3 regions of the Streptomyces sp. NBC_01381 genome follow, and region 1 is predicted to be linked to each of the others. Evidence: riboswitches for the same ligand, from Rfam matches in the RefSeq annotation. Region 1 holds a riboswitch; each other region holds the start of a gene.

Region 1 (6,239 bases):
CCGAGGAGATGGAGCGCGCCCAGGCGCAGCTGGAGCGCGAGTGGCTCGACCGGCTCGGCACGGTCGCGGGACGCGCGGACGAACTGTGCCGGTACGCCGTCCTGTTCGGCGACCCGCAGCTCGCCCTGACCGCCGTGCAGCGGGTCCTCGACGTGACCGCTGAGGAGGTCCAGGCGGCCGCCGCGGCCCGCCTGCGCCCGGACAACCGCGCGGTGCTCGTGTACGAGCCCATCGCGGCACCTGAAGCCGCCGAAGCCACCGACGAGGACGAAGAGGAGGCGGCGCAGTGACCGAGGCCGCGACGATGCAGTTCCACCCGCAGCCCCAGGCGGGCACCGCACGGCCGTGGGCCTTCCCCGCGCCCGAGCGCTCGGCCCTGGACAACGGCCTCACGGTGCTGCGCTGCCACCGCCCCGGCCAGCAGGTCGTCGCCGTGGAGATCCACCTGGAGGCGCCGCTCGACGCCGAGCCCGCGGGCCTCGACGGTGTCGCCACGATCATGGCGAGGGCCTTCAACGAAGGCACCGACAAGCACTCCGCCGAGGAGTTCGCCGCCGAACTCGACCGCTGCGGCGCCTCGTTGGACGCGCACGCCGACCACCCCGGTGTGCGGGTGTCCCTCGAAGTCCCGGTCTCCCGGCTCCCGAAGGCGCTCGGCCTGGTCGCCGACGCCCTGCGGGCCCCCGCCTTCGCGGACAGCGAGGTCGAGCGCCTCGTGAGCAACCGCCTGGACGAGATCCCGCACGAGAGCGCCAACCCGGCGCGCCGCGCTGCCAAGGAGCTCTCCAAGCAGCTCTTCCCGGCGACCTCGCGGATGTCGCGCCCCCGCCAGGGCACCGAGGAGACGGTCGCGGCCATCGACTCGGCGGCCGTGCGCGCCTTCTACGAGAAGCATGTCCGTCCCGCCACGGCCACCGCCGTCGTCGTGGGCGACCTGACCGGCACGGACCTTGACGCCGTACTCGCCGACACCCTCGGCGCCTGGACGGGCGGCACGGCCGAGCCGCGTCCGGTGCCCCCGGTGACCGCCGACGACACCGGCCGTGTGGTCATCGTGGACCGCCCCGGAGCCGTCCAGACGCAGCTTCTGATCGGCCGCATCGGCGCGGACCGGCACGACCGCGTCTGGCCCGCCCAGGTGCTCGGCACGTACTGCCTGGGCGGCACCCTCACCTCGCGCCTCGACCGCGTCCTGCGCGAGGAGAAGGGATACACCTACGGCGTACGGGCGTTCGCCCAGGTCCTGCGCTCCGCACCGGACGGCACGGGCGCCGCGATGCTCGCCATCAGCGGCTCCGTGGACACGGAGTCGACGGGCCCGGCTCTCGACGACCTGTGGAAGGTGCTGCGCACCCTGGCCGCCGAAGGCCTCACGGACGCCGAGCGCGATGTCGCCGTACAGAACCTGGTGGGTGTGGCCCCGCTCAAGTTCGAGATGGCGGCGTCCGTCGCGGCGACCCTCGCCGACCAGGTCGAGCAGCACCTGCCGGACGACTTCCAGGCGCAGCTGTACCGGCAGTTGGCCGCGACCGGCACCGTGGAGGCCACCGCCGCCGTCGTGAACGCCTTCCCGGGCGACCGGCTCGTGACGATCCTCGTCGGCGACGCGGCGCAGATCGAGGAGCCCGTCAAGGCCCTCGGCATCGGTGAAGTGAGTGTGGTCACGGGCTGAATGACGGTCACGGGCTGAGGGACAGTCAGGACATATCGGGACCCCAGTGGCGGGAATTGGCTGCTGGGGTCCTCATATGTCCGAATTGCTATGGAGGTTACGTGTCTGACCTGTGGCGTGCGCTACAAAACCTCTGATCCGTTTGGCGATGGAAAGACGCCCCGCTTAGCGTCTGGTCCGGCTGTTCGTCATGCAGTACGCCGCGTCCGCGGCACCGGACAGTCATCGCCGAGTCCCCGTACGGCGCGAGCCAGGGGAGCCGGGGACCCACATGTCCCCTGGGGTGAATCGGGCACCTTGCCGCGAGGCGAGGAACCCGTAGGAGACCTTCCTGCTCCGAACCCGTCAGCTAACCCGGTAGGCGAGAAGGAAGGAAAGGATCAGCCGCTTCATGGCGTTCACCCGTGCCACCGGGAAGCACCGTCGCCCGAGCCGCCTCACGCGTACCACCGCGAACGTGGCGGGCGTCGCCGCCCTCACCACCACCGGTGTCATCGGAGGCCTCGCCGCTCCGGCGCTCGCCGCCGATGAGGCCGCCGTCGAGAAGACGGGCCTGACCCAGGCGATCTCCGTCGGCGACTCGCTCGCCGCCAGCATCGACGCCCAGGCTGCCGCCCAGCAGCAGGCCGCCGACGACGCCGCTGCCGCCAAGAAGGCCGAAGAGGCCGCCAAGAAGAAGGCCGCCGAGGCCAAGCGCAAGGCCGAGGCCGAGGCGAAGGCGAAGGCCAAGAAGGAGCGCGAGGCCAAGGAGCGCGCCGCCCGCGAGGCCGAGCGCAAGCGCCTCAACAGCTACGTCTCCCCGATCACCGGCTCGTCCATCTCCACGGGCTACCAGACCGGCGGCGCCATGTGGTCCTCCGGCAGCCACTCCGGCGTCGACTTCCACGCCGCGTCCGGCACCACGGTCCACGCGGTCGGCTCCGGCACCGTCGTCGAGGCCGGCTGGGGCGGTGCCTACGGCAACAACGTGGTCATCCAGATGAACGACGGCACGTACACGCAGTACGGCCACATGTCGTCCCTCAGCGTCACCGTCGGCCAGGCGGTCACCCCGGGCCAGCAGATAGGCCTCTCCGGCTCCACCGGCAACTCGACCGGCCCGCACCTCCACTTCGAGGCCCGCACCGGTCCGGACTACGGCTCGGACATCGACCCGGTCGCCTACCTCCGGTCGCACGGCGTCAACGTCTGATCTGATTCATCGAAAGCCCCGGCTCATAGAGAGCCGGGGCTTTCGTCGTTCCAGGCTCGCCTTTGGCCAAAAAATATCCATGGATTCCGACCCGCCGTCGGAAATTCACACGCTCTGCAATAGAGTCACTGAATGAGCGTCAATCGACCGCGTTTCGCGGGGATTAAGGCGGAGGTCAGGTCATGCGCATTCCTGCGCACTCGGTATGCACGGCCATCCGGGACGACATCGTCTCCGGTGTCTACGAACGGGGTGGCCGGCTCACCGAGGAACTGCTCGCGCGCCGCTACGGAGTCTCCCGCGTCCCGGTGCGCGAAGCGCTGCGCACCCTGGAGGCCGAGGGGTTCGTCGTCACGCGCAGGCACGCGGGCGCGTGCGTCGCCGAGCCGACCGAGCAGGAGGCGGCCGACCTCCTGGAGATCCGCATGCTCCTCGAACCGCTCGCCGCGGCCCGTGCCGCGCAGCGCCGCACCGAGGCCCATCTGAAGGTCCTGCGCGGCCTCGTCAGGCTCGGCCAGGAGCGTTCGAGGCGCGGTCAGAGCGAGGATCTGCGCTCGCTGGGCGGCTGGTTCCACGAGACGCTCGCCCAGTCGTCCGGCAGCCCCGGCCTCACCGCGCTGCTCACCCAGCTGCGGCACAAGATCGCCTGGATGTATGTCGTCGAGACGCCGGCCGCCCCCGCGGAGTCCTGGGCGGAGCACGCGGCGATCGTCGACGCGGTGGCGCGCGGCGACGCGGAGCGGGCCCGTGCGCTCACCGCGCAGCACACGGAGCGGGCGACGGCCGCGCACCGGCTGCGGTTCGTGCCGCGGGGCGAGCGCGAGCGGGAACGCGATCGCGTGAGGGGTTCGCAACATGTCGTAAACACGGTGAGCCTGCAGAATTAACAGGGGCGCCGTATACAAAGAAGTGCTATTCGACGGGGGATTGCGAGGCGGCTATTTCTGCTGCCCGCATTCGGCGATATCCCCTGCCTTTATTCGGTTGCGTTCGGCGGTGCTCGGGAAGCGGACGCAAATATGCCGAAGGACCCGCCCCCTGTTCCGGGCGGGCCCTTCGGCGTATGCGTGCGACAGTCGCTGTCAGACGGTCTCGGGGAGTTCCTCGAGGCCGTCGGCGACCAGCTTCGCCAGACGGTCGAGGGCGGCGTCCGCACCCTCGGCGTCGGAGGCGAGCACGATCTCCTCGTTGCCCTGCGCGCCCAGGCCGAGCACCGCGAGCATGGAGGCGGCGTTGACCGGGTTGCCGCCGACCTTGGCGATCGTCACGGGGACGCCGGCGGCCGTGGCCGCGCGGACGAAGATGGAGGCGGGTCGGGCGTGAAGGCCCTCGGCCCAGCCGACGTTGACGCGGCGCTCAGCCATGTGTTGCTGCCCTTCCAGGTGTCTCACAGTTGTCTAGACCAGTCTCTCATGCCGTCGTGAGTGCTCCGCCGACCGAGGGACCGTGCTCCAACGACCGTACGTCGTACCCTGGCCCCATGCAGACCCCGTCGGACCGGCACGCATACCCCTCCCACTGGGAAGCCGACGTCGTGCTCCGTGACGGGGGAACCGCCCGGATCAGGCCCATCACGGCCGAGGACGCGGACCGCCTGGTCAGCTTCTACGAACAGGTCTCGGACGAGTCGAAGTACTACCGCTTCTTCGCCCCCTACCCCCGGCTGTCCGCCAAGGACGTGCACCGCTTCACCCATCACGACCAGGTGGACCGGGTGGGCCTCGCGGCCACGGTGGGCGGCGAGTTCATCGCCACCGTGCGCTTCGACCGCATCGACGAGCGCGGCATGTCCGCGAGCGCGCCCGCCGACGAGGCGGAGGTCGCCTTCCTCGTGCAGGACGCCCACCAGGGCCGGGGCGTGGCCTCGACTCTCCTCGAACACATCGCGGCCGTCGCCAGGGAGCGCGGCATCCGTCGCTTCGCCGCCGAGGTGCTGCCCGCCAACACCAAGATGATCAAGGTGTTCACGGATGCGGGCTACCAGCAGAAGCGCAGCTTCGAGGACGGTGTCGTACGCCTCGAATTCGACCTGGAGCCGACCGACCGCTCGCTCGCCGTGCAGCGCGCCCGTGAGCAGCGCGCCGAGGCGCGGTCCGTGCAGCGGCTGCTGACACCGGGCTCGGTCGCCGTGATCGGCGTCGGCCGCACACCCGGCGGCGTGGGGCGCAGCGTGCTGCGCAATCTGCGCGACGCGGGCTTCACGGGGCGCCTGTACGCGGTGAACACCGCCTTCGAGGAGGGCACCGAGGTCGACGGGGTGCCCGCGTACCGCTCCGTCCTTGACATCGACGAGCCCGTCGAGCTCGCCGTCGTCACCGTGCCCGCCGAGCGGGTGCCGCAGGCCGTCGCCGACTGCGGTGAGCGCGGGGTGCTCGGCCTCGTCGTGATCTCCGCCGGGTACGCGGAGAGCGGCGCCGAGGGGCGTGAGCGGCAGCGGGGGCTGGTGCGGCAGGCGCGGTCGTACGGCATGCGCATCCTCGGCCCGAACGCCTTCGGGGTCATCAACACGTCCCCGGAGGTGCGGCTCAACGCCTCGCTGGCTCCGCATCCCCCCGAGCGCGGCCGGATCGGCCTGTTCACCCAGTCCGGCGCGATCGGCATCGCCCTGCTGTCCGGGCTGCACCGGCGAGGCGCCGGCCTCGCGACGTTCGTCGGATCCGGGAACCGCGCGGACGTGTCCGGGAACGACGTCCTTCAGTACTGGTACGAGGACCCCGACACCGATGTCGCCCTGATGTACCTCGAATCCATCGGCAACCCGCGCAAGTTCACCCGCCTCGCGCGCCGCGCCGCGACCGCGAAGCCGCTGGTCGTGGTGCAGGGGGCCCGGCACAGCGGGATCGCGCCCACGGGGCACGCGGTGCAGGCGACGCGGCTTCCGCACGCCACGGTGTCGGCGCTGCTGCGGCAGGCGGGCGTGATCCGGGTCGACACCGTCACGGAGATGGTCGACGCGGGGCTGCTGCTCGCGGGGCAGCCGTTGCCCTCCGGGCCGCGGGTCGCCATCCTCGGCAACTCCGAATCCCTCGGACTTCTTACGTACGACGCGTGTGTCGCCGACGGGCTGCGGCCGCTCCCTCCGCGGGATCTCACCACGGGGGCGACCCCGGCGGACTTCCGCGCCGCGCTTGCCGAGGCTTTGTCGGACGAGTCCTGCGATGCCGTGATCGTCACCGCGATTCCCTGGGTGGGGGAGGACGGGGTCACGGGGTCGCCCGAGGGCGAGGAGCTGGCCACTGCGCTGCGCGCTGCGACTGTCGGTTGCCCCGCGAAGCCGGTAGCCGTGGTCCACGTAGAGCTGGGCGGGCTCGCCGAGGCGTTGGCCGCTGCTACGAGGACTCGCCCTGACGCCGCTGTTTCGGCACCCGGCAGCGG
Region 2 (6,239 bases), on a different contig from region 1:
TCGTCGCGAACAGCTTCGCGACCCGCTGGATAGCCACCGCCACCGCCGACCCGAGCAGCGCGGACACCCTCGGCGCGACCGTCATAGCGCCGATCGTCGAGGAGACGGCCAAGGCCGCGGCCGTCCTGCTCGTCTTCCTCTTCCGCAGACGCGAGTTCACCGGCGTCCTCGACGGCGTGGTGATAGCCGGAGTGACCGCCACCGGCTTCGCGTTCACCGAGAACATCCTCTATCTCGGCAGCGCGTTCGGCACCGACCAGCTCAACGGCGGCACCGGGCTCGCGTCCGTGACGGCGGCGACCTTCTTCGTACGCATCGTCATGTCGCCCTTCGCGCACCCGCTGTTCACCGTGCTCACCGGCATCGGCTTCGGCATCGCCGCGCTCGGCACCGGCCGCGGGCGGCTGCGCCGCGTGCTGCTTCCGCTCGCCGGACTGCTCCTCGCGATGGGCCTGCACGCCCTGTGGAACGGCTCGACGACCTTCGGCGGCTTCTTCGCGGTGTACGCGCTCTTCATGCTGCCCGCGTTCGGGCTGCTGACCTGGCTGGTGATCTGGCTCAGGCAGCGCGGCCTGCGCGTGGTGCGCACGGAGCTGCCCGCGTACGCGCTCGCGGGCTGGCTCACGCCGCCCGAGCCGTACGCGCTCGGCACGATGCGCGCCCGCACCATCGCCCGCGACTACGCCTCGTACATGCAGGGCAAGGCCGCGGCGCGCACGGTCGCGGAGTACGAGGCGTACGCGACGTCGCTCGCCCTGCTCCGGCACCGGGGCCGACGCGGCCGCGCGGGCGCCGATTTCGTCGTACGGGAGCGGGAGTTGCTGCACGCGCTGTGGGAGCGCCGCGAACTGGCCAGGCCCGCGCTCGCCTATGCGGCGCGGGCGACGGCACCCGTGCCCGTACCGATGCCGCCGCCGTACGGGTACCGGATTCTCCATCAGCAGGGATACGCGTACGCCGGACCGGCGGCGGGATATCCCGCCTACCAGGCCCCGTACAACCCCTACCGCGGCTGATCAGGCGGAGGCCTTCGTCAGCGCGGTCACCTCGGCCTCCGTCAGTTCGAGATCGCCCACCGCGAGCAGCGCGGGCAGCTGCTCGACCGTGCGGGCCGATGCGATCGGCGCGGCCACCGTCGGCTGCGCGGCGAGCCAGGCCAGGGCCACGGTCGCGACCTCGGCGCCACGCTCGGCCGCTATCTCGTCCAGGGCGGCGAGCACCTTCACGCCACGGTCGGTCTCCAGGTGCTTGCCCGCGCCCTCGGCCCGCGCGCTGTCGACCTGCGCCCCCGGGCGGTACTTGCCGGTGAGGAAGCCGGAGGCGAGCGCGTAATACGGCACCGCTGCCAGGCCGGAGCGCGACGCGACCTCCTGGAGCGGGCCCTCGTAGGTGCCGCGGGAGACGAGGTTGTAGTGCGGCTGCAGCGCCACGTACCGGGCGAGGCCCTCGCGGTCGGAGAAGTCGATGGACTCCTGGAGCCGCTCTGCGGTCAGGTTGGAGGCGGCTATCGCGCGCACCTTGCCCGACGTCACCAGATCGTCGAGCGCGGTGATGATCTCCTCGACGGGGACGGTCGGGTCGTCGAAGTGCGTGTAGTAGAGGTCGATGTAGTCGGTGCGCAGCCGGCGCAGCGACTCCTCGGCACCGGACTTGATGGTGTTCGCGGACAGGCCCTTGTAGTCGGAGTGGGCGCCGACCTTGGTGGCGATCACGACGTCGGAGCGATGGCCGCGCGCGGCGAGCCAGTTGCCGATGACGGTCTCGGACTCACCGCCCTTGTTGCCCGGCGCCCAGGCCGAGTAGACGTCGGCGGTGTCGACGAAGTTGCCGCCCGCCGCGGTGTAGGCGTCGAGCACCGCGAAGGACTGCGCCTCGTCGGCCGTCCAGCCGAAGACGTTGCCGCCGAGGGCGAGCGGGAAGACCTCGAGGTCGGACGGGCCGAGCTTGCGTAGAGAAGTCATACGGGGCTCAACACCCTTACGGATCCCAGCATTCCGTACAGCGGGATGTCAGTTCCGCGCTACCGGATGTGGGCATGCCGAGCCGGCAGCCCTGACGTCGGGGGGTTGCCGCCAGGACCGCCGGAGTTCACAGGGAGTGCCTCGACCTCAGAGCGACTGGCCCTTGTCCCGCAGCCAGGCGGCCGGGTCGACCCCGGTGGAGTCGCCGCCGGGGTGGATCTCCAGGTGGAGGTGCGGTCCGGTCACGTTGCCGGTGGCGCCGACGCGGCCGATGGTGTCGCCGGTGGTGACCTTCTGGCCGGCGCTGACACCCATCGAGGACTGGTGGTTGTACCAGATCTCGGTGCCGTCCTCGAGCTCCAGGATGGTGCGGTAGCCGTACGACCCCGCCCAGCCGGCCTCCTTGATGGTGCCGGAGTGGATCGCCTTGAGGGGCGTGCCCGTCGGCGCCGCGAAGTCGAGGCCGGTGTGGTAGCCGGAGGACCACATGGAGCCGGCCTGCCCGAAGGTGCTGGTGAGCGTGTACGAACTGAGGGGCAGGGTGTAGCTCTTGGCGAGCTTGGCCAGGCGCTCCGCCTCGGCCTTGCGCCGGGCTTCCTCTTCCGCCTTCTTCTTCGCGGCGGCCTTCTCGGCGGCGATCTTCTTCTCGGCCGCGGACTGCTCGGCGGCGGCCTGCTCCGCGGCCTTCTTGACGGCGGCTTCTTCCGCCGCCTTCTGGACCGCGTCGTCCGCCTGGTCCTGCTGGTTCTCGGCCTGCTGCATGATGCGGGCCCGCAGCGCCTCACCGGCGTCGGTGGTGCCCTGCTCGGCGTCGGCGGTGCTGACACCTGCGGCGGTGAGCGGGGCGGCGGCGGTCGTCACGCCGGCGTCGGAGGAGCCCGAGTCGGAGTCGTCGGATATCAGGGAGCCCACGCCGGGAAGGGACTTGGCCTCCGGCAGCGAGTCCGTGACGGCCGAGATGTCCGGCATCTCGATGGAGACCGGGGGCTTGCCACCCTGCGCGGTGGCGATGCCGCCCGCGCCGACGGCGGCGATGACGCCCACGCCGAGGACGGTGGAGCTGCGGGCGAGCCCGCCGCCGCCCTTCTTGTGGACGCGGTGCCTGCCGCGAACGGGACGGATGGACTCCTCGGTGGGATTCCACTCCTCCCAAGTCTCATCGTCATGGGCACCGAGGTCGTCGTCACTCGGTACGTAAACGGCTTGGGGGGCAGGCCGGTTGGACGCCACTGGGGCGCGCTCCTTTCCTTCCTTCTCGCCTACCGGGTTAGCTGACGGGTTCGGAGCAGGAAGGTCTCCTACGAACATCTGGCACGGATGCACAGATGCCCGATTCACCCCAATTGGTGGTTCCCCGGCTCCCTTTCGGGATTAGGCGCGTGCGCACGGAGCCGACTCGAGTGACGGCTGGGACGACCGCGCTGCGTTATCGAACGTTAATAGACGGCAGGGCCGTATTCCAAGCCGTTCCGACTGATCGTTAACGCCGTTGGCCTGTACTTAACGGGACACCAGGGGCGGGAACGGGGCGAGTTGACCGCACTTCTTCACACACCGGACCTTCACACCACCTTGACAGTGCGTCAGTTGTTATGCGGAGTGGTGCGATTCAGTCACGGCCCGTGACATCGGGCGGTGCAGCGGCCGGTGCGTCGCCGGATTCCGGCCGCCGCACCGCGAGCAGCGCCATGTCGTCCGTCCCTCCCCCGCCGGTGTGCCGGCGCACCTCTTCGGCCAGCGTCGCAAGCAGCGAGTCCGGACCGTGGGGTCCGGGAAAGATCCGGCCGCCGAGCCGGGCCGCCGGGTTGTAGAACTCGCCGCGGATGTCCCGCGCCTCCGAGAGCCCGTCGGTGTAGAGCAGCAGCATCGCCCCCGGCGGGAACTCCGCCTCGTCGGCGCGGTCCGGCCAGACCCCCAGGTCGCCCATCCCGAGCGGCAGCGCTGGCTCGCTCGCGGACAGCACGCACAGCCGTCCGTCGCCGCGCAGGAGCAGCGGCTCGGGATGCCCGCGGTTGAGGATGCGGATGACTCCGTCGCCGCGCGGGATCTCCGCGAGGACGGCGGTGGTGAACCCCTCGAAGGCGTCGAGCCCCTCGCGCCGCATGCCTTCCCGCGCGAGCGCCCGCTCCAGGCGCTGCGCCACCGCCTCAAGGGTCGCCTCCTGCTCGGCCGCCTCCCGGAACGCCCCGATGACGACGGCGACGGCCGCCACCGCGCCCATCCCCTTGCCGCGTACGTCACCGACGATGACGCGTACGCCGTGCGGGGTGTCCTGCACGGCGTACAGATCCCCACCGATGAACGCGTCGGCGTCCGCGGCCTCGTACCGCGCCGCGATGTCGAGCCCCCCGATCCGGTGATCCGGCTGCGGCAGCACGGCGCGCTGGGCGGTCTCCGCGATGGAGCGGGCGGAGGCGAGCTGTTCGTCGCTGCGGCGTACGACGCGGTTGATGAGGGCGGCGAGCACGGCGACCGTCAGCACGGTGAGCAGCTCGGTGACGGCCTCGACGTCGGTGGTGGTGCTGTTGCCGAAGTGCAGGGCGAGCACGGCGAGGCAGGAGGCGGCGCCGATGAGGGCGGTGCTGAGGAGCGAGTAGAACGGGGCGGCGATCAGCGGGGCGGCGGTGAACAGGGGCGCCGCGGTGAACTCCGGAGGGGTCGACATGTCGTACACGACCCCGATGACCAGGAGGAGCCACGGGAGGGCCCGCACGAGGGCCCGCTCGTGGGTGACGTCCGGACTCGTGTCCGACCCCTCTCCGGGGTTTCTCGGACGTCCTCCTCGCTGCCCCACCGCTCGTCTCCCGCCGATGTCCGCGCCCGGGACCAGCCCCATGACCGCACCTGTCCAGGTTTCCCGCAGCGGCGGCGGGCTGCGAGCGGTGTGGGCCGACCGGATGACGTCAGGGGGAATGCCGAAGGCCCGGATCCATGATCTGGATCCGGGCCTTCGGACTTCAGTAGCGGGGACAGGATTTGAACCTGCGACCTCTGGGTTATGAGCCCAGCGAGCTACCGAGCTGCTCCACCCCGCGCCGTTGAAATGAACAGTACGCCATGTGGCGGGATAAAAGCGAACCGGTTGGCGGGAGGGGCGAAACCGCAGGTCGCCAGGCGTTCTCGGCGTGCGTCAGGGTCTCCCAGGCCACGAAGAGACCGTCCGCGCCCTCGGGCCGCCGCTGCTGGGTGAACTTGCCGTTGAAGTCGGCGTCGCCTTCGCGCACTTGGGGCGGCGCACGCCTTCTCGCCGGTCCTCTGAAACAGCCCTGTCCAACGCAATGACCTGGCGGTTTATCAAGGCCGTCATCATGACTGGTTCGTCCCGTAGACCTTTTCCGTGAGCGGCCGGAACGGATCGAGGGAGAACAATGCCTCCACCGGCAACCCGAAGTGCTTCGAGATCTTCAGCGCCACGTCGAGGCCCGGAGCCGCAACACGTAAGTCTCGGGGGATCTTGACCACGACCAGCGTGAACGAAGAAGCGTCCGAGCCCACCGAAGTGGCCCCGGACGCTGCGTAGCAGGTCAGCTGTCTGATCGGTGGGTCGGCGGCCGGGGCGGTTTACGCATCTGGAGAAGCAGTCTGTTCGCGCAGTCGCGCCAGCTTGCTTTGGAACAACGGCCCGGTGCAGGAGGCGGCATGTGCGGGGGTGGGGGCGTTGGTTCGCCGCGTACGAGTGTCAGCTCGCCACGGTGGCGTTGGCTGGAGCGAGCATGCCCAACTGGTACATCAGGATGGCGGCACGCACACGATTGGGCGTGCCGAGTTTGATGTAGATGGCCCTTGTGTGGTCTTTCACCGTCGCCGCGCTGAGGTGCAGGCGCAGGGCGATCTCCGTGTTGGAAAGGCCTTCCGCCAGCAGGGCGCAGACCTCGATCTCCCTCGGAGTCAGGGTTCCGGCACGCTCCCGGATCGCGGGCGCGATTCCTCCCTGGTTGAGCAGACTGACGACCGTCGGGGACGCCGGGTTTGCCAGCACCTGGCCACCGGTGGCAGCGACGCGTATGGCACTCACGAGCATCTCTGGGGTGGAGTCCTGCTCAAGGACTCCGGACGCGCCCTTCATCAGGGCATCCGCCGTGAGGGAATCGTCGAGTCGGCTGGCGAGCAGGACGACTTTGGGCGGAGTGCGGATGCTGTGCAGCACGTCGATGGACGACAGGGTCCGGGCGCGTGACGCGTGGTCGCCGAGAACAACGACTTTCGGCCGGTGACGTTCAACTGTCTCGGTCACGTCGGATCTTCGACACGTCCCCACCACTCTGATGTTGAGTTCGT
Region 3 (6,239 bases), on a different contig from region 1:
TCGCGGACGCGGCCCGCGGGCACGTCAGGTAGTACGTCGTCGGGAACGGCGTCCCGTCCGGCAGGCGCGGCGCCGTCTCGACGACGTCCGGCTGCCCGCACGGGCAGCGGTGTGCGATGGCCCGCAGGCCGCGCGGCGGGCGGCCGAGCTGCTGCTTGAAGGCCTCGACGTCGGCGTCGGTGGGCTCGGTGCGCGGGGTGGTCGGCGGGGGCGTTTCCATGCCTGTCTTTCATGTCCTTGGGTCAGTCGTCGGGGCGGTCGGCCTTGTCGACGCCGTCCCATACGTTCGAGTACCAGGGGCGCGTGGCCGCCCCCTGGTCGGCGCGGCGGCTCTTCGTCGCCGCGGGATCGATCACCGTGAACCCGGTCTCGCCCGGCATCACATAGTGCAGCCGGTCCCGGATGCGCTGCTCCGCGTACGCGTCGTCACGCCAGCGCGCCTTCTCGTCCTTCAGCCTCTCGACGTTCTCGCGGCGCTCGGCCTGCTCCCGGCGCTGATCGGCGATCTCGGCGCGCTGGGAGACGTACTGCCTTATCGGGTACGCGAGCGCGACGACGAGGGAGCAGAGCACAAGCGCGAGGAGCGCCGCCCGGCCGGTGAGCCGGGAGCGGCGGGCCTGGCGCTTGGTCTGGGAGCGGTAGACGCGCTCCGCGGTCTGCTCGCCGAACAGCCGCAGCCTGGTCGCGGTGGAGAACCGGTCCCGGTCCTTCACGGCCATGTCCCCGCCTCCCGTTCACACGCGCGTACGTCCCCGCACACGGTACGGGACCGAGTACGGGGACGTACGTAACTACAGCGTGACTACGGCTCAGCCCTTGAAGCGGGGGAACGCCGAGCGACCGGCGTAGACCGCCGCGTCGTCCAGGATCTCCTCGATGCGCAGGAGCTGGTTGTACTTGGCGACGCGCTCGGAGCGGGCCGGGGCGCCGGTCTTGATCTGGCCGCAGTTGGTGGCGACGGCCAGGTCGGCGATGGTGACGTCCTCGGTCTCGCCGGAGCGGTGGGACATCATGCACTTGAAGCCGCTGCGCTGGGCCATCTCGACCGCGTCGAGCGTCTCGGTCAGCGAGCCGATCTGGTTGACCTTGACCAGCAGGGCGTTCGCGGACTTCTCCTCGATGCCGCGGGCCAGGCGCTCCGGGTTGGTGACGAACAGGTCGTCGCCCACGAGCTGGACCTTCTCGCCGAGCTTCTCGGTGATGACGTTCCAGCCGGCCCAGTCGTCCTCGAACAGCGGGTCCTCGATGGAGACCAGCGGGTACGCGGCGACGAGCTCCTCGTAGTACTCGGTCATCTCGGCGGCCGAGCGGGACTTGCCCTCGAACTCGTACTTGCCGTCCTTGTAGAACTCGGACGCGGCGACGTCGAGGGCGAGCGCGACCTGCTCGCCGGGGACGTAACCGGCCTGCTTGATGGCCTCGACGATGAGGTCGAGCGCGGCGCGGTTGGAGTCCAGGTTCGGGGCGAAGCCGCCCTCGTCGCCGAGGCCGGTCGACAGACCCTTGTCCTTCAGGACCTTCTTGAGGGTGTGGTAGACCTCGGTGCCCCAGCGCAGGGCCTCGGAGAACGACTCGGCGCCGATCGGCGCGATCATGAACTCCTGGATGTCGACGTTGGAGTCGGCGTGCGACCCGCCGTTCAGGATGTTCATCATCGGGACGGGCAGCAGGTGCGCGTTCGGGCCGCCGAGGTAGCGGAACAGCGGCAGGTCGCTGGCCTCGGAGGCGGCGTGCGCGACGGCGAGGGAGACGCCGAGGATGGCGTTGGCGCCGAGCGAGCCCTTGTTGTCGGTGGCGTCCAGGTCGAACATGGCCTGGTCGATCAGGCGCTGCTCGGTGGCGTCGTACCCGACGAGCTCCGGGCCGATCTGCTCGATGACGGCGAGGACGGCCTTCTCCACGCCCTTGCCCTGGTAACGGTTGGGGTCACCGTCACGGAGTTCGATGGCCTCGAAAGCACCGGTGGACGCACCGGACGGAACGGCGGCACGACCCGTGCTGCCGTCGTCGAGGCCGACCTCGACCTCGACCGTGGGGTTGCCTCGGGAGTCCAGGATTTCCCGGGCTACGACGACGTCGATGGACGGCACGAGCATCTCCTTCTGGGATGTGACGCGGGTACGCGGGGCGTTGGCCTCGCGGACACGAGCCTAACCGGCTCCCGGACAAGAGCCAGCCGAGCGACCGCCCTGTGGACAAACCGAGAGCAAAAAGTTTCCGAACGGAACAAAGCGGTGGATCAAAAAGACCCCGCCCCGGTGCGTACGGGGGATACGCGCACCGGGACGGGGAGCCCGTGGGGACGGGGGTGGGGCGGGCCGCGCTTCCGCCGAGGCGCGGCCGCCGCTCTGTCAGCTCTTAGCTGAGGTGCAGCTGCTGACCGGGGTAGATCATGTCGGCGTTGTCGATGATGTCGCCGTTGAGCTTGTACACCTTGTGCCAGCCGCCCTTGACGTCCTTCTCCTCGGCGATCTTGGAGAGGGTGTCGCCCTTCTTGACCTTGTACTCGCCGTCGCCCTTCTTGACCTTCTTGCCGGTCGGGGTCTCGACGGTCTTCTTGGACTCGGCCTTCGGGGCGGCCTGCTTCGGGGCGGCCTCCTGCTTCGGCGCCTCGGTCTGGGCGCTCGGCTGGCTCTGCGGCTGCTCGGCCGGCTGCTGCTGCGGCGCGCTCTCCTCGGCACCGCCACCGCTGTACGCGGCACCCGAGAGGCCCACGCCACAGCTCGGCCAGGCACCCTTGCCCTGACCCGCGAGAACCTTCTCGCCGATCTCTATCTGCTGGGCCTTGGAGGCCTGGTCGGCGGTGGCGGCGTACTTCGTGCCGCCGTACGCGGCCCAGGTGGAGGCCGAGAACTGCAGGCCGCCGTAGTAGCCGTTGCCGGTGTTGATGGACCAGTTGCCGCCGGCCTCGCACTGGGCGACGGAGTCCCACTCGGAACCGGTGGCGGCGGAGGCCGATCCGGCGGCCATCAGCGGGGCGGCGACCGCGACACCGGTGACGCCGGCGAGCGTGGCGACACGGGTGGCCTTGGACGGACGACGGTGCTTGCCCTTGCTGGAAAACAGCATGAGTGATCCCCTCACCGACGCCTACGAGGTGAGCTGTCGGGTTCGGGCCGATGAAGTTGCCCGGCCGCGCTTCTTGAGCGCGACTTAACCCCTAGCCGGTCCCAACTCCGCTCGGCAGCTTCTTCGTTCTGCTGCTGTGCGGCCGGGCCCGGCGGAAACCATTGGGTCCCCCGCTCCTGCCTACGGCGCTTGACGCGACGACTGTTCCCGAACGGCCGTTGGCAGGACTAGGCGTACCGACCGGCGGGGCCCGCTGTGGCGAGCGGTCACGACCGTAGTCATGCGATCCGCCGAATTTCAAAGACGATCAGGGCTTCTGAGACCCATCTCTCACTTACGCCAAACCGGACATTCAGCGCGAAGCGACTGGCCGACTCTTCGTCAACTTCCCTTACTTTTCGCCCAAATCGAGGCTCTGACCGGGGAGGATGAGGTCGGGATCGGTTCCGACGGACTTCTTGTTCTCGGCGTAGAGCGCGCTCCATCCGCCCTGTACGCCGAGGTCGTCGGCGATGGTCCAGAGGTTGTCTCCGGAGCGGACGGTGTACGTCCCGTCGGCGCCGTCCTTCGCGCGGTCGTCGCCGCGCGACGCGTGCCGCCCCGAGCCGTCGCGGTCGCCGTTCTTGGCCTGGCCGTCGTCCGCGCTGTCGCCGCGGTGCCGGCCGGAGCCTTCGCCCGCGCCGGTGGAGGGGGTGGAGTTCGGGGTGGCGGGCGAAGTGGAGTCGTTCTGCCCGGACTTGTCCGAATCACTGCCGGAGTCGCCCGACTCGTCGTGATTCTTGTCTCGGGAGTCGTCGCCGGAGTCGGCCTTTTCGGAGGGCTTCTCGGACGGCTTCTCCGAGGGCTTTGCGGACGGCTTCTCGGACGGCTTCTCGGAGGGCTTCTCCGACGGCTCCTCAGACGGCTTCTCCGAGGGGTCGGCCGAGTCGCCCGAGTCACCCGACTCGCCCGCGTCGCCGGACCCGCTCGTGTCGGTCGGCTCGTCCGAGGGCAGTGAGGTGATCGGGGCACCCGGGTCGACATCGGCCGGGGCGTCGTCCTTGCTCAGCCCAGCGATCACTCCGCAGCTGGGCCAGGCGCCGGGGCCCTGGTCGGCCAGGACCTGCTCGGCGACGGCTATCTGCTGCGAACGGCTGGCCTGGTCGGCGTAGGGGGCGTAGTCGAGACCGCCGTACTGCTCCCACGTCTCCTGGGACATCTGGAGGCCGCCGTAGTAGCCGTTGCCCGGGTCCAGGCTCCAGGAGCCGCCGCTCTCGCACTCCGCGAGCTTGTCCCAGGTGGCGGTGTCCGCGGCGCTCGCGCTGGTGGCGCCGAGCAGCGGGATCGCGATGGCTGATCCGGTGACACCTGCCGCGACGATGAGGGCCGGGGCTTGGCGGGGGCGTCGGTGACGACCATTACCGGAGAGCATGCAAGTGCCTTTCAGAAGACTGCAGAGGCGACTGCGGCTGCTGCGACAGCGGATGCCGAGTCGTCGGTGAACGTAGCCGCAGTCGAACAGTTGTCACAAGTCGATGCAGCGGAGATCACGTGAAAGTCACAGTCTTGACGCACCGTCAGCTCAAGGGTGCCTCAGGTGTGCTTCTGTGCGGGTGTGAACTCCACCGGCAGCGTGCGCAGTCCGCGCATGATGAGCCCGCCTCGCCAGCGCAAATCACCTGGTTCCGCCGCGAGGCGCAGGTCAGGGAGGCGGCGTAGCAAGGTCGCGAGGGCGGCCTGCCCTTCGAGCCGGGCGAGCGGCGCACCCAGGCAATAGTGAATGCCATGCCCGTATCCGAGGTGCTGGTTGTCGCGCCGGGAGAGGTCGAGCGTGTCGGGGTCCTCGAACCGCTCGGGGTCGCGGTCGGCGGCGGCGAGCACGACGAGAACGGGGTCGCCCTGCGCGATGTCCTGCCCGCCGATGGTCAACGGCTCGGTGGCGAACCGCCAGGTGGCCAGCTCAACGGGCCCATCGAAGCGGAGCAGTTCCTCGATACCGGTCTCAAGCAGCCCCATGTCCCCTCCCTTGAGGGACTCCTGGAGGCGCTCGCGCTGCTCGGGGTGGGTGAGGAGCGCGTAGGTCCCGTTCCCGATGAGATTGACGGTGGTCTCAAAACCGGCGAAGAGGAGAATGAAGGCCATCGCGGCGGCCTCGTTCTCGGTGAGGTGCTCGCCGTGGTCGGAGGCGCGGATAAGTCCGGAGATGAGGTCGTCGCCCGGTTCGAGGCGCTTGCGGTGGATGAGTTCGGCGAGATAGCCCCGCATCTTCTTCACGGAGCGCGCGACGCCGCCGCGCGGGCCGCCGCCGTGCCGGATCATCATGCCCGCCCAGTCACGGAAGTCGTCCTGGTCCTCGCGCGGGACGCCGAGCAGATCGCAAATGGCGTAGATGGGGAGCGGGAAGGCGAAGTCGTGAATGAGGTCGGCCTCCCCCTTCTCCGCAAACTGGTCGATGAGGTGGTCGGTCAGCTCCTGCACGCGGGGCGCGAACTCGGCGACGCGGCGGGGGGTGAAGGCCTTCGACACGAGGCGGCGGAGGCGGGTGTGGTCCGGCGGGTCGATGTTGAGCAGATGCGTCATCAGATTGGCGCTGCGCTCGCCCGGGATGCCGGTCTTGCTCTTGGCATGGGCGGGTTCGTCATGATGCGCCGGATTCTTGCTGAGCCGCTGATCGGCCAGCGCCTGCTTGGCATCGACGTACCGGGTGACCAGCCAGGCCTCCACGCCACTGGGCAGCGCGGTCCGGTGCACGGGCGAGTTCTCACGCAGCCAGGCGTAGGCGGGGTAGGGGTCGGTGGCGAACTCCCAGGTGAAGAGTTCCGGCTGCGGGGTGGCGGCTCCTGCAGGGCAGGCGGCGGGCGGCTGGTCGTGCATGGGGTCGACGGTATCCCTAGGCAGGGTCCGACTCCTGGCCGGTCGGGCGGAGGAGGCCTTTGAGGCGTTGCCCGGCCATGGGGTCGCCGTCGGCCTTGGCGATACGGAAGTAGTGGACCGCGAGGTGCTGGTGGACCTGCCCGAGGAGGGCGGCCGCCCCGGCCTCGCCCGCGTCGGCGGCGGCCGTGAGATGAGGAACCGCTTCCGCGTAGGCGACGCGGACGGCCAGGAGGCGGCCCAGCGCACCGGCGGCACGGGTGCTTCCGAGATCCGCGGCCTTGCGGTACCAGTCCTCGGCGGCCGCCGTGTCCCCTTCG

Evidence for each region. Region 1 has a riboswitch for cyclic di-AMP ahead of OG453_RS28240 (M23 family metallopeptidase). Riboswitches for the same ligand answer to the same signal wherever they lie in the genome.
Region 2: linked by a shared signal. The riboswitch ahead of OG453_RS04945 (M23 family metallopeptidase) and the one ahead of OG453_RS28240 (M23 family metallopeptidase) in region 1 are both predicted to bind cyclic di-AMP.
Region 3: linked by a shared signal. The riboswitch ahead of OG453_RS08495 (transglycosylase family protein) and the one ahead of OG453_RS28240 (M23 family metallopeptidase) in region 1 are both predicted to bind cyclic di-AMP.

What each region holds. Positions count from the first base shown of each region.
Region 1 is NZ_JAPEPI010000002.1:1,451,019-1,457,257, forward strand. Features, by position in the region: gene OG453_RS28230 (pitrilysin family protein) at 1-290, shown strand, start outside; gene OG453_RS28235 (pitrilysin family protein) at 287-1,672, shown strand; cyclic di-AMP (ydaO/yuaA leader) riboswitch at 1,889-2,051, shown strand; gene OG453_RS28240 (M23 family metallopeptidase) at 2,064-2,864, shown strand; gene OG453_RS28245 (GntR family transcriptional regulator) at 3,047-3,751, shown strand; gene OG453_RS28250 (HPr family phosphocarrier protein) at 3,947-4,228, opposite strand; gene OG453_RS28255 (bifunctional GNAT family N-acetyltransferase/acetate--CoA ligase family protein) at 4,345-6,239, shown strand, end outside.
Region 2 is NZ_JAPEPI010000001.1:1,012,690-1,018,928, reverse strand. Features, by position in the region: gene OG453_RS04955 (PrsW family intramembrane metalloprotease) at 1-1,016, shown strand, start outside; gene OG453_RS04950 (aldo/keto reductase) at 1,017-1,961, opposite strand; gene OG453_RS04945 (M23 family metallopeptidase) at 2,109-3,191, opposite strand; cyclic di-AMP (ydaO/yuaA leader) riboswitch at 3,203-3,349, opposite strand; gene OG453_RS04940 (PP2C family protein-serine/threonine phosphatase) at 3,571-4,797, opposite strand; tRNA gene OG453_RS04935 (tRNA-Met) at 4,923-4,996, opposite strand; partial or broken gene OG453_RS04930 (transcriptional regulator) at 5,268-5,387, opposite strand; gene OG453_RS04925 (response regulator transcription factor) at 5,641-6,239, opposite strand, start outside.
Region 3 is NZ_JAPEPI010000001.1:1,745,002-1,751,240, reverse strand. Features, by position in the region: gene OG453_RS08510 (DUF501 domain-containing protein) at 1-220, opposite strand, end outside; gene OG453_RS08505 (septum formation initiator family protein) at 243-719, opposite strand; gene eno (phosphopyruvate hydratase) at 810-2,096, opposite strand; gene OG453_RS08495 (transglycosylase family protein) at 2,359-3,069, opposite strand; cyclic di-AMP (ydaO/yuaA leader) riboswitch at 3,073-3,267, opposite strand; gene OG453_RS08490 (transglycosylase family protein) at 3,461-4,480, opposite strand; gene OG453_RS08485 (cytochrome P450) at 4,642-5,922, opposite strand; gene OG453_RS08480 (sel1 repeat family protein) at 5,939-6,239, opposite strand, start outside.